Regions from separate parts of the Pseudoalteromonas sp. SWXJZ94C genome, predicted to be linked through region 1. Evidence: predicted binding sites of a transcription regulator. Region 1 holds the regulator's gene; the other holds the start of a gene.

Region 1 (5,968 bases):
CCGCTTCTTTAGGTATTCCGTATTTAAAGCCAAATGATTCAAAAGTAACAATAAGCTGTTTGTCTTTTTTACCAAGTATTTTTTCTCTGATAGATTCAGCGAGTTGGTGAACACTTAACTCGCTGGTATCAATCATAAAGTCAGCTCTGGTTGTTAGTACATCAAGTAATTCTTTTTCTTTTTTTATAGCTAAATCAAGTGGCAATGAGTCGACAGAAAGAGGGTGTAGTCGTCGCGTTTCAGAAAAACGTTTTATTAATACTTGATCTTCGCTGTCTAAATAAAACAGCGTTGGTTTAGCAAAACCAGGTAAATACTCAAAAATATCATTGAACTGTTCTTGTTCTTTTGGCAAGTTTCGAACATCAATACTCACTGCTATTTTGTCGTAGTTGTCAGAGACACTTCGCACTAGAGAAGGCAGCAGGTTTAGTGGAATATTATCTACGCAATAATAACCTAAGTCTTCAACTACGCGTAAAGCTACCGATTTTCCAGAACCTGATCGGCCACTTATGATAATTAATTCCATTTAACACCTTTTTTATTAATTATGATTGATCAACAATAACTTGGTATAGCTCTGTATCTGATTTTGCACAGCGTAACTGCTTACAAAATTCTTTGTCGTTTAGTTTATCAGCAATGGTTGCTAGAGTCTTTAAGTGCTGTTGGTTATCACCATCTGGTACGATGAGTGCAACAAAAATATCTACAGGGCGGTTATCTATCGCATCAAAGTTAATAGGTGTTTCGCTAACAAGTACTAAAGCTAAAGGTTCTTCTACGCCACTCATTCGTCCGTGAGGGATTGCAATACCTTTACCAATGCCTGTACTACCTAGTTTTTCTCTGCTTAGTAAAGCACTAAGAATATCTTGTTGAGATAAGTAAGGAAGCTTGTTGTGAGCAAGTTCGCTAATAAACTCTAAAATTCTTTTTTTACTATTAAAAAGGACCGCAGCTTTGCTGCAGTCCTGACATATAAGTGAACTTAATTTCATAATATTAGTGTCGAGCAAGCTTCTCTTTGTGTTTGATAACTTGTCGATCGAGCTTGTCAATCAACGAGTCAATGGCGGCATACATATCTTGATGTTCAGTAGAGGCAAATAATTCTGCACCACTGACATGAATTGTTGCTTCTGCTTTTTGGTTTAATTTTTCTACATCGAGAATGACATGAACATTATTAATATGATCAGAGTGCCTTTCTAGCTTCGCAAATTTAGTGTTTACATAGTCTTTTAGTGAATCGGTTACTTCTACGTGACGACCAGTTAAGTTTAGTTGCATAAGCGTTACCCTCTTTGTTTTTGCGTCTTAAATCAGACTTTTTCGCTGATTTGACGGTGGAATAGCCAGAGATTCGCGGTACTTTGCGATCGTGCGTCTAGCTACTTTAATTCCCTGCTCAGCCAATATATCCGCTATCTTGCTATCACTCAATGGTTTTGCTGAGTTTTCTGCTGCGATTAATTTTCTAATCAGAGCGCGTATTGCCGTAGATGAACATTCGCCACCATTTTCGGTGCTTACATGGCTTGAGAAAAAGTATTTTAACTCAAATATTCCACGTGGCGTGTGCATATACTTTTGGGTTGTTACGCGAGAAATAGTCGACTCGTGCATTTCTACCATTTCAGCAACATCATTTAAAACCATTGGTTTCATGGCTTCTGGACCGTGTTCAAAAAAGCCTTGTTGTTGCTTAACAATACAATTTGTTACTTTTAACAATGTGTCGTTTCTGCTTTCTAGGCTTTTAATAAACCATTTTGCTTCTTGTAAGTGTGAGCGAATAAATTGGCTATCACCACTAGATTTAACGGTACGAGACATTGCAGCATATTGGCTGTTTACTCTTATTTTAGGCATGCTATCTGGGTTTAATTCTACAACCCAGCGACCTTTAATTTTTTTAACCGACACATCAGGAATAACATACTCAGACTCTTCTCTAACAATCGTATCAGCGGGTTTAGGGCTGAGAGTATGTATTAGTGTCATTACTTCTTTAAGCTCTTCTTCTTTGAGCTTAGTTTTTTTCATTAATGTACGATAGTCACGAGCAGCTAATAAATCAATATGCTCGGTTAAGATCATTTTTGTTTCATTAATGTAAGGTGTTTCTTTATCAAACTGGTTAAGCTGAATACACAAGCACTCTTGTAAACTACGTGCAGCAATACCGACCGGATCAAACAGTTGGATACGCTTTAAAACGGCTTCAATTTCGTCAAGTTCGACTTCGTTATCATCTTCGTTTTCTTGATTGAAGCTCTCTAAAATTTCTTCACAGCTAAGTGTTAAAATACCAGAATCATCTACGGCTTCAACAATAGCGATTGCAATAGCTTCATCAGTAGGGCTAAAAGGCGTTAATTGTAACTGCCACATTAGGTACTCATGAAGTGTTTCGGTTGAAGCACCTTGGTATATTGACTCGTCCTCAGGCATTGGTCCTGATGACGATGCAGGCGCAGCACTCATGTACTCATCCCAGCTAACATCCATAGCCATGTCGTCACTTACTGTATCTTTAGCAAGTGCTTCACCACTATCTTGTTCGTATTCGCTAGGAGCATCATCTGCAGATGCGCTAACAGTAACGTCATCGTTATCAGCTTTTTGCTCATTTTTGCCAGCAGAATCTTCTGCGTAGTCGTTTTCTTCAACTTCTAGCAGCGGGTTGCTATCAAGAGCTTCTTGTATTTCTTGCTGGAGATCCAATGTACTGAGTTGCAACAAACGAATTGCTTGTTGCAGCTGTGGTGTCATTGTAAGTTGCTGGCCCATGCGCAGCTGTAATGATTGCCTCATTTATCTCTAACAATCCTTTTATGTTGTTATAATTAATACTAGCAGATGCTCAAAGACATGGCGTTAATGTTACAGCCTAAATTGCTCGCCTAAGTAAACATCGCGTACTGTTTTATCGTTTAATACGTGTTCAGGAGTGCCAGATGCAATTAGCTCCCCATGAGAAACAATGTAGGCTTTTTCACAAACATCAAGGGTTTCTCTTACGTTATGATCGGTAATTAATACACCAATCCCACGGTTTTTAAGATGTTCTATTATTTTCTTAATATCTAATACTGAAATTGGGTCTACACCAGCAAAAGGTTCATCTAGCAATATAAACTTAGGATCGGCGGCAAGTGCACGTGCTATTTCTACACGGCGACGTTCACCACCGGATAAAGCCATACCTTGGCTATCACGAATATGCTGAATGCTAAATTCATCCAATAGATTATTTAATGTGTCTTCTCGAGCTTGTTTATTTAACGATTTACGCGTTTCTAAAATAGCCATTAAGTTTTGGTAAACAGTCAGTTTTCTAAATATTGACGATTCTTGTGGTAAATACCCTATCCCTAATCTAGCACGACTATGCATAGGTAAAAGAGTAATATCGTTATCATCGATGGATATTTTACCTTTGTCGCTAGGTACAAGTCCTACAATCATATAAAACGTTGTAGTTTTACCTGCACCATTAGGTCCAAGTAAACCAACAATACTGCCAGCCTTAACCTCAAGACCTACATTTTTAACAACTTCACGACCTTTATAGCTTTTTGCTAACAGCTCTGCTTTTAATGTGCTCATGGTTGACCTTTATCGCTTTTTTTACTTTTTGTAGCTTCAATAGGCACTAAAATAGTATGAACGCGATCGGTAGAGTTTTCGTCTTTTTCAGCACTAATAAGCTGTTGCTGCATATCGTAAGTAATGCTTTTTGCGTTAATTTTTTGTCCAGCTTGCGATACTTGTGCATCGCCAACAAGTGTTAAAAAACGCTTAGCTACATCGTAACGAACTTCGTTCGCACTTGCGCTCATTATTGTGCCGTCATCTTGCTTTTCTTCAAAGTACGCAGGGCTGCCAGTGGCAATTAATAACTGTTTATTGTCACCTAATTCGTCACGCTTATGCACTTCGAGGCGGTCAGCCGTAATGCGACGGTTACCATGAATAATTTCAACATTTTTTTCAAAAATACCTACATTAGCTTTTAGTTGGCCTTCTTGTTTGTCGGCACTAATTGATATTTGATTAGCGGCAGGTTGTGTACTTTGTTCTGCTGCATTACTATTAAAGGCTAGTATAAGTGTAGGAATAATAAGTGATTTTAATATTTTATTGGTCATAGTATATGGTTCGCGTATGGTTAATGAGTTTTATCACTTCAGTTTTTAAATCGGCTTCAAGGCCTTTACCGGTGATTTTTAAGTTAGGTCCAGTCACAATGACAGGCTGTTCGGAGCGCATTGTCAGTTGCTTTATATCTACTTGAATATTATCGGCATTGATCTTATCAATCATTGCGTTGTCAGTTAGATTTTTAGCGACTACGTTGCCCTCTAAAATTAACTGTTTACCTTCATACAACGTTGCTTCATCCGCATTGATGCGCCATGTTTGCTTTTCGTCATATAAAGTGAAAATAGGTTTTTCAAAAAAGGTAAAGCCTAACTGTTGATACAGCTCCATTTTTGCAGCAGTTACTTTATGGCTAATTTTACCATTCTCATCATACGCCGTTTGCTTTAATTCTATGGCGATATAGTCAGGTTTAGCTACAACTTCTTGCTCTACCTGCGTTGCAATATTTGTTTGTGTAAAATAAGGGTACCAAAGCCAAACCATACAGCTGATGAATAAAACGCTTAGTATTATGCGCGCTGCATTCATGAACTTGTACCTTGAGTAGTTAATGGCTTGTTGTTTTCAAGCATTAGTAAATCGGTTAGTTCTCTTACAGCACCAAAACCGCCTGGCATTTGTGTAGTGTAGTGCGATAAACGCTTAATTAGTGGATGCGCATCGTTAACAGCTACTGCAAAACCGACTAATTCCATTACTGGCATATCAGGACCGTCGTCACCTATATAGGCAATTTTTTCATCGCTTAAGTTGAGCTTATTTTTTAGCTCTTGGTAGGCAATAAGTTTGTTTTCTTGACCTTGATAAATATGTTGAACGGTTAGGCTGCTCATACGTTGTTGCACTATATGCGAATGACGCCCTGTAATAACAGCAACTTCAAACCCGCTATTAATAAGTGCTTTTATACCAAACCCATCTTTTGTATTAAACGCTTTTAGCTCTTCGCCTTGGTTTCCAAGGTAAATACGACCATCAGAAAATACACCATCAATATCGCATATAAGCAGTTTTACTTTTTTAGCGCGCGCTTTTGCGTCATCGCTCAGCGGTTGATAGAGTTCTTCAAATTGCATTTATAATACTCCTGCTTTTAATAAATCTTGCATATTCAGTGCGCCAATAGGCTGGTTTAACTCATTTACAACGATTAAACCATTAATGCGTTTGTGTTCCATTATATTAAGCGCTTCGGCTGCAAGCATACCTTGAGTTGCCGTAGTGCATGATTTGGTCATTACAACATCTATAGGTGTTGAATGGATATCTATGCGTTGCTCTAAAATACGACGTAGGTCGCCATCAGTAAATAATCCGGCCAATTGCTGATTTTCGTCAACAATAGTCGTCATGCCTAAGCCTTTTGCAGACATTTCAATAAGTGCATCTTTTACAGTTTGTGAAATACTAATAATAGGCGTGTTTGTACCGCTGTGCATAACATCTTTTAAAGTAAGCAATAAACGTTTGCCTAAACTTCCACCAGGGTGAGAAAGAGCAAAATCATCGGCAGTAAATCCACGAGCTTCTAAAAGCGCGACAGCCATAGCATCTCCCATGGCGAGTGTTGCCGTTGTACTTGCTGTTGGCGCTAACCCTAAAGGGCAAGCTTCTTTTTCTACTTTAATGCATACATGTACATTAGCAAGTATTGCCATTGTAGATTCTGTATTACCCGACATGGCTATTATTTTTGCACCAAGGCGTTTTAAAACCGGAATAATATTTAATACTTCGCTGGTCTCCCCTGAGTTGGAGATAAGTATTACTACGTCACTTGAAGTGATCATAC
Region 2 (5,968 bases), on a different contig from region 1:
ATTGGCATTTTTAGCGGGTATTAAAAAACGTATTACTTACGGTATCATTTTTGTAATGCATGGTTTATCTACGCTTTCGTCTTACAACCAATACATTGATGGTTTTAATAACTTATTATTCTTCACTGCATGGCCAATGTGGGCTGCGTGTTTTGCACTTTACTTGTTACGTGACCAAGACGTAAAATTTACTGTAAAGTAATAAAAAAATAGCTATATCCATAAGGTTATAGCTAAAAGTACATTGGGCTGAGTTACTTACTACTTCAGCCCAATGTATAGCCTTTAAGTACTTCTTTTAATAATCCACCCTCTTTATCATCTTCTAAAAATAATCCTTTTTATATTATTTCACCCTTAATATTGCGTTAGATCAAAGTTAATACATTTGTAAGAACAATATCGACAGCTTTAGTTTATGTTAGCTATACGGTTAGTAGGTTTTAATTACCTCAAGTTATTCAACTCAATGTTGTATAGAAGGCTCGTATGGAAAAGGTCAAAATTTCGTCAGCGCATCAGTCATCAAATCGTTCAGTAAACAAGTCTTCACATAATCAAAATTGCGATGAATGGAGCAAGCTCGATTTAGCACAATTACAAGCAAAGCTAAAAACATCATCCGACGGGTTAAGCCAAACTGATGCCACACAAAGATTGGCACAATATGGACCTAACGAACTAGTTGAAGAAAAAACAAACCTACTACTCAAATTTTTATCTTACTTTTGGGGGCCAATACCGTGGATGATCGAGGCTGCTATTATTTTATCGGCGCTTGCTAAGCACTGGGCTGATTTTTTTATTATTCTTGTATTATTGCTGTCTAACGTATTGGTTGGCTTTTGGGAAGAGCATCAAGCGGGTAATGCAATTGCTGCATTAAAAGCAAAATTAGCCAACAAAGCACGCGTTCGCCGCGATACTCAATGGCAAAATTTAAATGCCAGCGAACTTGTACCAGGTGATGTTATTAGAATGCGGATGGGCGATATAGTGCCTGCAGATGCGCGTTTGCTCGATGGTGATCCAGTAGAAGTCGATCAATCATCACTTACGGGTGAGTCGTTACCGGTTGTAAGGTCGGCGGGTGAAACTGTTTATTCGGGCTCTATTATTCGCCAAGGTGAAATAGAAGCAATAGTTTACGCAACCGGCGCTAATACCTTTTTTGGTAAAACAGCACAGTTAGTGCAAGGGGAGCGAACCGTAAGTCATTTTCAGCGTGCAGTGCTTAAAATTGGTAATTATTTAATAATGCTTGCTGCGGCTTTAGTGCTGCTTATAGTTATTGTTGCTTTGTTTCGCGATGATCCAATGATTACCACATTGCAGTTTGCACTCGTATTAACCGTTGCGGCAATACCAGTCGCCATGCCAACAGTGCTATCAGTTACTATGGCTGTAGGCGCTCGTTTATTGGCTAAAAAGCAAGTGGTTGTAACACGTTTAGCTGCAATTGAAGAGCTAGCAGGTGTTGATATTCTTTGCTCTGATAAAACAGGTACACTGACACAAAACCTATTAACGTTAGGTGACCCGTTTTATATCGAAAACTCAACAAATAAAGGCTCTGCTGAGCAAGTTATATTGTACGCGGCATTAGCATCTCGCTCAGAAAATAACGATCCGATTGACTTAGCAGTATTACAAAGTGTAAAAGCTGAGCAGCATCTAGATTCTTATCATATAGAGCATTTTCAGCCATTTGATCCTGTGAGCAAACGTACTGAAGCATTAATTAAAAATGCTGATGGCAAAACGTTTAAAGTGACCAAAGGTGCACCGCAGGTTATTTTAGCTTTGTCGGCTAATATTGAGGCAGTTAAAACTGCAGTTGAGGCATCGATAGATGAATTTGCAGCGCGTGGGTTTCGCTCTTTAGCGGTTGCTAAAACAGACGAGCAAGGTAAATGGCAATTTATAGGCGTATTGCCGCTTTTTGATCCACCGCGTGAAGAAGCAATACAAACCATTGCCGATGCAAAAGAAATGGGTATGAGCGTTAAAATGGTCACGGGCGACCAAGTTGCCATTGCGCGCGAAACTGCAAGTAAACTGGGTTTAGGGACAAACATTCTTGATGCTAGTGGATTTGGTGCAACTGAACACCATCAAACAACGCAGTTAGATGATTCTATCGAGAGTGCTGACGGATTCGCACAAGTATTCCCTGAGCATAAATACCATATTATTGATGTGCTTCAGCATAGAGGGCACATTGTTGGTATGACAGGAGATGGCGTAAATGATGCGCCAGCACTTAAAAAAGCTGACTGTGGTATTGCTGTATCGGGCGCTACAGATGCAGCGCGTTCAGCAGCATCAATTGTGTTAATGACCGATGGCTTATCGGTTATTATTGATGCAGTTAAAGAAAGCCGAAAAATATTTCAACGCATGAACAGTTACGCTATTTACAGGGTTGCTGAAACACTGCGCGTGCTACTTTTTATGACAATGGCGATATTATTTTTTAATTTTTATCCGTTAACCGCAGTCATGATTGTAATGCTTGCTTTACTTAACGATGCCGCCATTTTGTCTATTGCATACGACAATGTGCATTATCAAAATAAGCCCGAAACATGGAATATGCGGCTCGTTTTGGGTATTGCATCTGTGCTGGGAATTGTAGGGCCAATTGCAGCCTTTGGTTTATTTTACTTGGGCGATAAAGTATTTGAACTCGACCGTCCTCATCTTCAAACATTAATGTACTTATTACTTTCTGTAGCAGGGCATTTGACTATATTTTTAGCGCGTACCCGAGGTCCATTTTGGTCTATTAAACCGTCTGCTATATTAATGGTCTCCGTATTTGGCACGCAAGTTATAGCAACACTTATTGCTGTTTATGGCGTGTTTATGACCCCACTAGGATGGGGATGGGCACTTGCTGTGTGGGCATATGCTTTGGTGTGGTTTTTTATTAACGATGGCTTAAAGCTAGTGGCGTATCGAATTTTTGATCCGACAGAAGCACCCTTACTAGAGAAGAGTTAGAGCGTAGGCTTAAAAATGGTTATAAGCCAAGTGGCTTATAACCAATAGTACACAAGGGAGTGTATATAAGGTGGTTCAATTATTTGTGAATAGGGGTACTCACAAATACAAAATATTTAGTGCATTGCATCGTTATATTGCTTTGCTAAACTTTGTTTTTGCCCCTCGGTTAGTGTTTTACCCGCTAATTGAAATACTTCGTGTTCTTCTTCACTTAAATGATGATGTACTAAATGGTGCAACTTTTTAGCTGCAACTAACCATGCAGACGAGCTCATTTCGGTATCTTCAAGTTGTTCAATTAATTCATCAATTTCGTGATGTTCAGCTACGCTGTGGCGCGCTTTTTCATGAGTTAAGTCATCAAACATAAGTGGGTTGTAAAAGTAACGTTCTTCAAATTTTGCGTGTTGTTCTAATTCTGTTTTTAGCTCGTCCATTAAAGTATGGCGTTTGTCTGTTTCACCGTGGGTTTGAATAAGTGCATCAACTAATTCTCGTTGCTTATCATGATCGTGACGTAGCGCTTCAAAAATGTTCATAATTAATCCTTTTACTTACTATTGATTGCTTATTTGATTAGAAGCAAGTGCAATGCCACAGGTTAATCTTTTGAAATTATTGGGTTTATATTTATATTTTTGTTTTTTTATAGCACTAATCTGTAAATTTTACAGAGAGACTAATGCAATTATTTCAAAGAGTAAAACAGCACAAAAGTATAAATATTGAGTAAGTTTACTTCTACAGATACTTACAAAATTTGGATAGGAAAGCCTATTATTACGGTGCTAAAATAAAATTTAAAGATAGGAAAATATTTTAAGTTTAAGGATAAACATGAAAAAATTTATTGCTGTTTTTTCACTATGTTTTGTATTAAGTGCTTGTAGTTCGCCAATACATACTGATTCGGATGAGTGCATAGAAGAAGCTAATTCGACCGATAACAATGGTGCTCAAACAAGTACCGAAGTTTATAATCAATGTATGAGCGCTAAAATCGAAACAAATCATAAAAATGACATTTTTACAGATGCAGTTGGTTTATTCTTTTTTGAAGTTTTTGTTATTGCGATTGAAATGGCAACAAACTAACATTTACGTTTAGGTAGGGTAAATATGAAACAGCTTTTTATTACGTTTTTATTATGCTTGCTACTAAGTGCTTGTGCATCGCCTGACTATGCAGGGTCTTCAAAATGTATGCAGCAAGCTGATACTGCATATGAGGTTGAAGCACACACGGTAGAACAATTAAAAAATGAGTGCAAAGCTATGCAAGTAAATGCTAAAAACAAAAAAATAGAAAACCATGGCATAGTAGACAGAAGTATTTTAGAGTTTCTGACTAGTTTTTTAAATGGCGTGTTTAATTAGTGAAGAATAAAACTAAACAAGGTATTTATGCGTGAATCGTTAAGAACAAAAATAATCACAGTGTGCGATAAAAAAATAGCAAGCAAAGGCGAAAATGTTGGACTTTCTTTTTATGCTTTTTTTGCTAATAAAAATGACGACTCTGAGCTACTTATGGAAGCGGCTACATGGTGGATACAAACTCATAAGTTAGATCACTTTGAAAAAGCGCATAAAATTAAACAGATGATTTTAGATGGGCTTTAACTAACTACCTTGCAGCCACCAAAGATTAATACGCTCCTAGTATCTAAAAATCAGCAGCTACTTCAAACTCTAATCGTTTTTGCGTTATTGGGTGAGTAAACGCTAAATACTCAGCGTGTAAATGTAATCTGTCGGCTTTTTTTCCATAATGAGTATCGCCAACAATAGGCATATTTAAACCTAAACTGTGGGCGCAATGTACTCTTAATTGGTGGGTTCGACCTGTTTTAGGGTATAACTGCAATCGGGTTGTATTGTTTTTACGCTCTAAAACATGCCATGTTGTAAGCGATGGCTTACCATTTTTGTAACACACCATTTGACGTGGTTTATCATCAAAGTCGAGCACTAATGGTAAGTCTACCGTTCCGCTATTTTCAATTACATTTCCTGCGACCAATGCAACATAACGTTTTTCAATAACGCGTTCTATAAACTGCTTTTGCAGGGCTTTATGCGCTCGTTTATTAAGTGCGATCATCAATAATCCAGAAGTCGACATATCTAATCTATGCACAATTAAGGGACCAGAGGCTTCTGGAAATTGCGTTTTAATACGCATATAAACAGAGTCTTCAATATTAACGCCAGGCACAGATAAAAACTCGGCTGGTTTATTTACCACGAGTAAGTCATCATCTTTATAAATAATTTCAAGATGCTTACCTTGTGCAGGATTAACTAATAATGGATTGTCTTCAACGTTAAGCCCTTTAAGCATATGGCTCAAAATGGGCTGGCATTTACTGTAACAAGACGGATAATAATTTTTGTGCTGCCTAATAGCCGACTTAGGCGCAGCACCCCACCAAAACTCAGCCATCGCAATAGGTTTTAGGTTATGTTTATACGCATATTGCAGCAATTTAGGCGCGGCACAATCACCAGAACCTGCGGGCGGGGTATGTGCTGGTAACTCAGCAAAAATACCATTGAGATCTTTTACTTCTGCGTTAGCATTTAAAAATTGATATTGTGCAAATAATTTTTTTTGTAAGCTTTTCGACAACGTTTTACGGCGCTTTTTTAAATGACTTATTTCATCTGTAGTTTTTGCTAAGGTGTGTTTAAGTAAATCTATTTTATTTTGCCAGTAAAGTTTAAGTGCTTGTAGTTGTTTTTTCTCGATAATACTTAAACTAGCTAACTTTGTTTTTAATAATTCAAAATCACTTTCACTAAGTTCTGCACTTGCTTCATTGCGCTGTTTTTTACGTTGTAATCGGCCTAACTGCATTACAGCTTGCTGTGCTAACAACTGCTCTTGATAAGTGATTGTTGCTTCGTTTAACTGTGTTTTGGTAACCGCTAACTGCTTGCTGTTTTCTAGCTGATC

The links. The regulator sigma-54, encoded in region 1, starts transcription at its own class of promoters, with help from an activator protein. The targets are predictions, from matches to a motif close to GTTGGCACGNNNNTNGNNT.
Region 2: a site for sigma-54 is predicted at 3,590-3,608, ahead of I6F65_RS00290 (hemerythrin domain-containing protein). Genes of this name have one in related genera too.

Annotation. Positions count from the first base shown of each region.
Region 1 covers NZ_JADYXF010000045.1:10,888-16,855, forward strand. The annotation lists gene rapZ (RNase adapter RapZ) at 1-532, opposite strand, end outside; gene ptsN (PTS IIA-like nitrogen regulatory protein PtsN) at 552-1,004, opposite strand; gene hpf (ribosome hibernation promoting factor) at 1,009-1,296, opposite strand; gene I6F65_RS17190 (RNA polymerase factor sigma-54) at 1,324-2,823, opposite strand; gene lptB (LPS export ABC transporter ATP-binding protein) at 2,893-3,618, opposite strand; gene lptA (lipopolysaccharide transport periplasmic protein LptA) at 3,615-4,160, opposite strand; gene lptC (LPS export ABC transporter periplasmic protein LptC) at 4,150-4,704, opposite strand; gene kdsC (3-deoxy-manno-octulosonate-8-phosphatase KdsC) at 4,701-5,252, opposite strand; gene I6F65_RS17215 (KpsF/GutQ family sugar-phosphate isomerase) at 5,253-5,968, opposite strand, start outside.
Region 2 covers NZ_JADYXF010000001.1:59,097-65,064, forward strand. The annotation lists gene I6F65_RS00280 (hypothetical protein) at 1-202, shown strand, start outside; gene I6F65_RS00285 (plasma-membrane proton-efflux P-type ATPase) at 490-3,006, shown strand; gene I6F65_RS00290 (hemerythrin domain-containing protein) at 3,123-3,548, opposite strand; gene I6F65_RS00295 (hypothetical protein) at 3,847-4,104, shown strand; gene I6F65_RS00300 (hypothetical protein) at 4,129-4,386, shown strand; gene I6F65_RS00305 (DUF6500 family protein) at 4,414-4,632, shown strand; gene I6F65_RS00310 (RluA family pseudouridine synthase) at 4,676-5,968, opposite strand, start outside.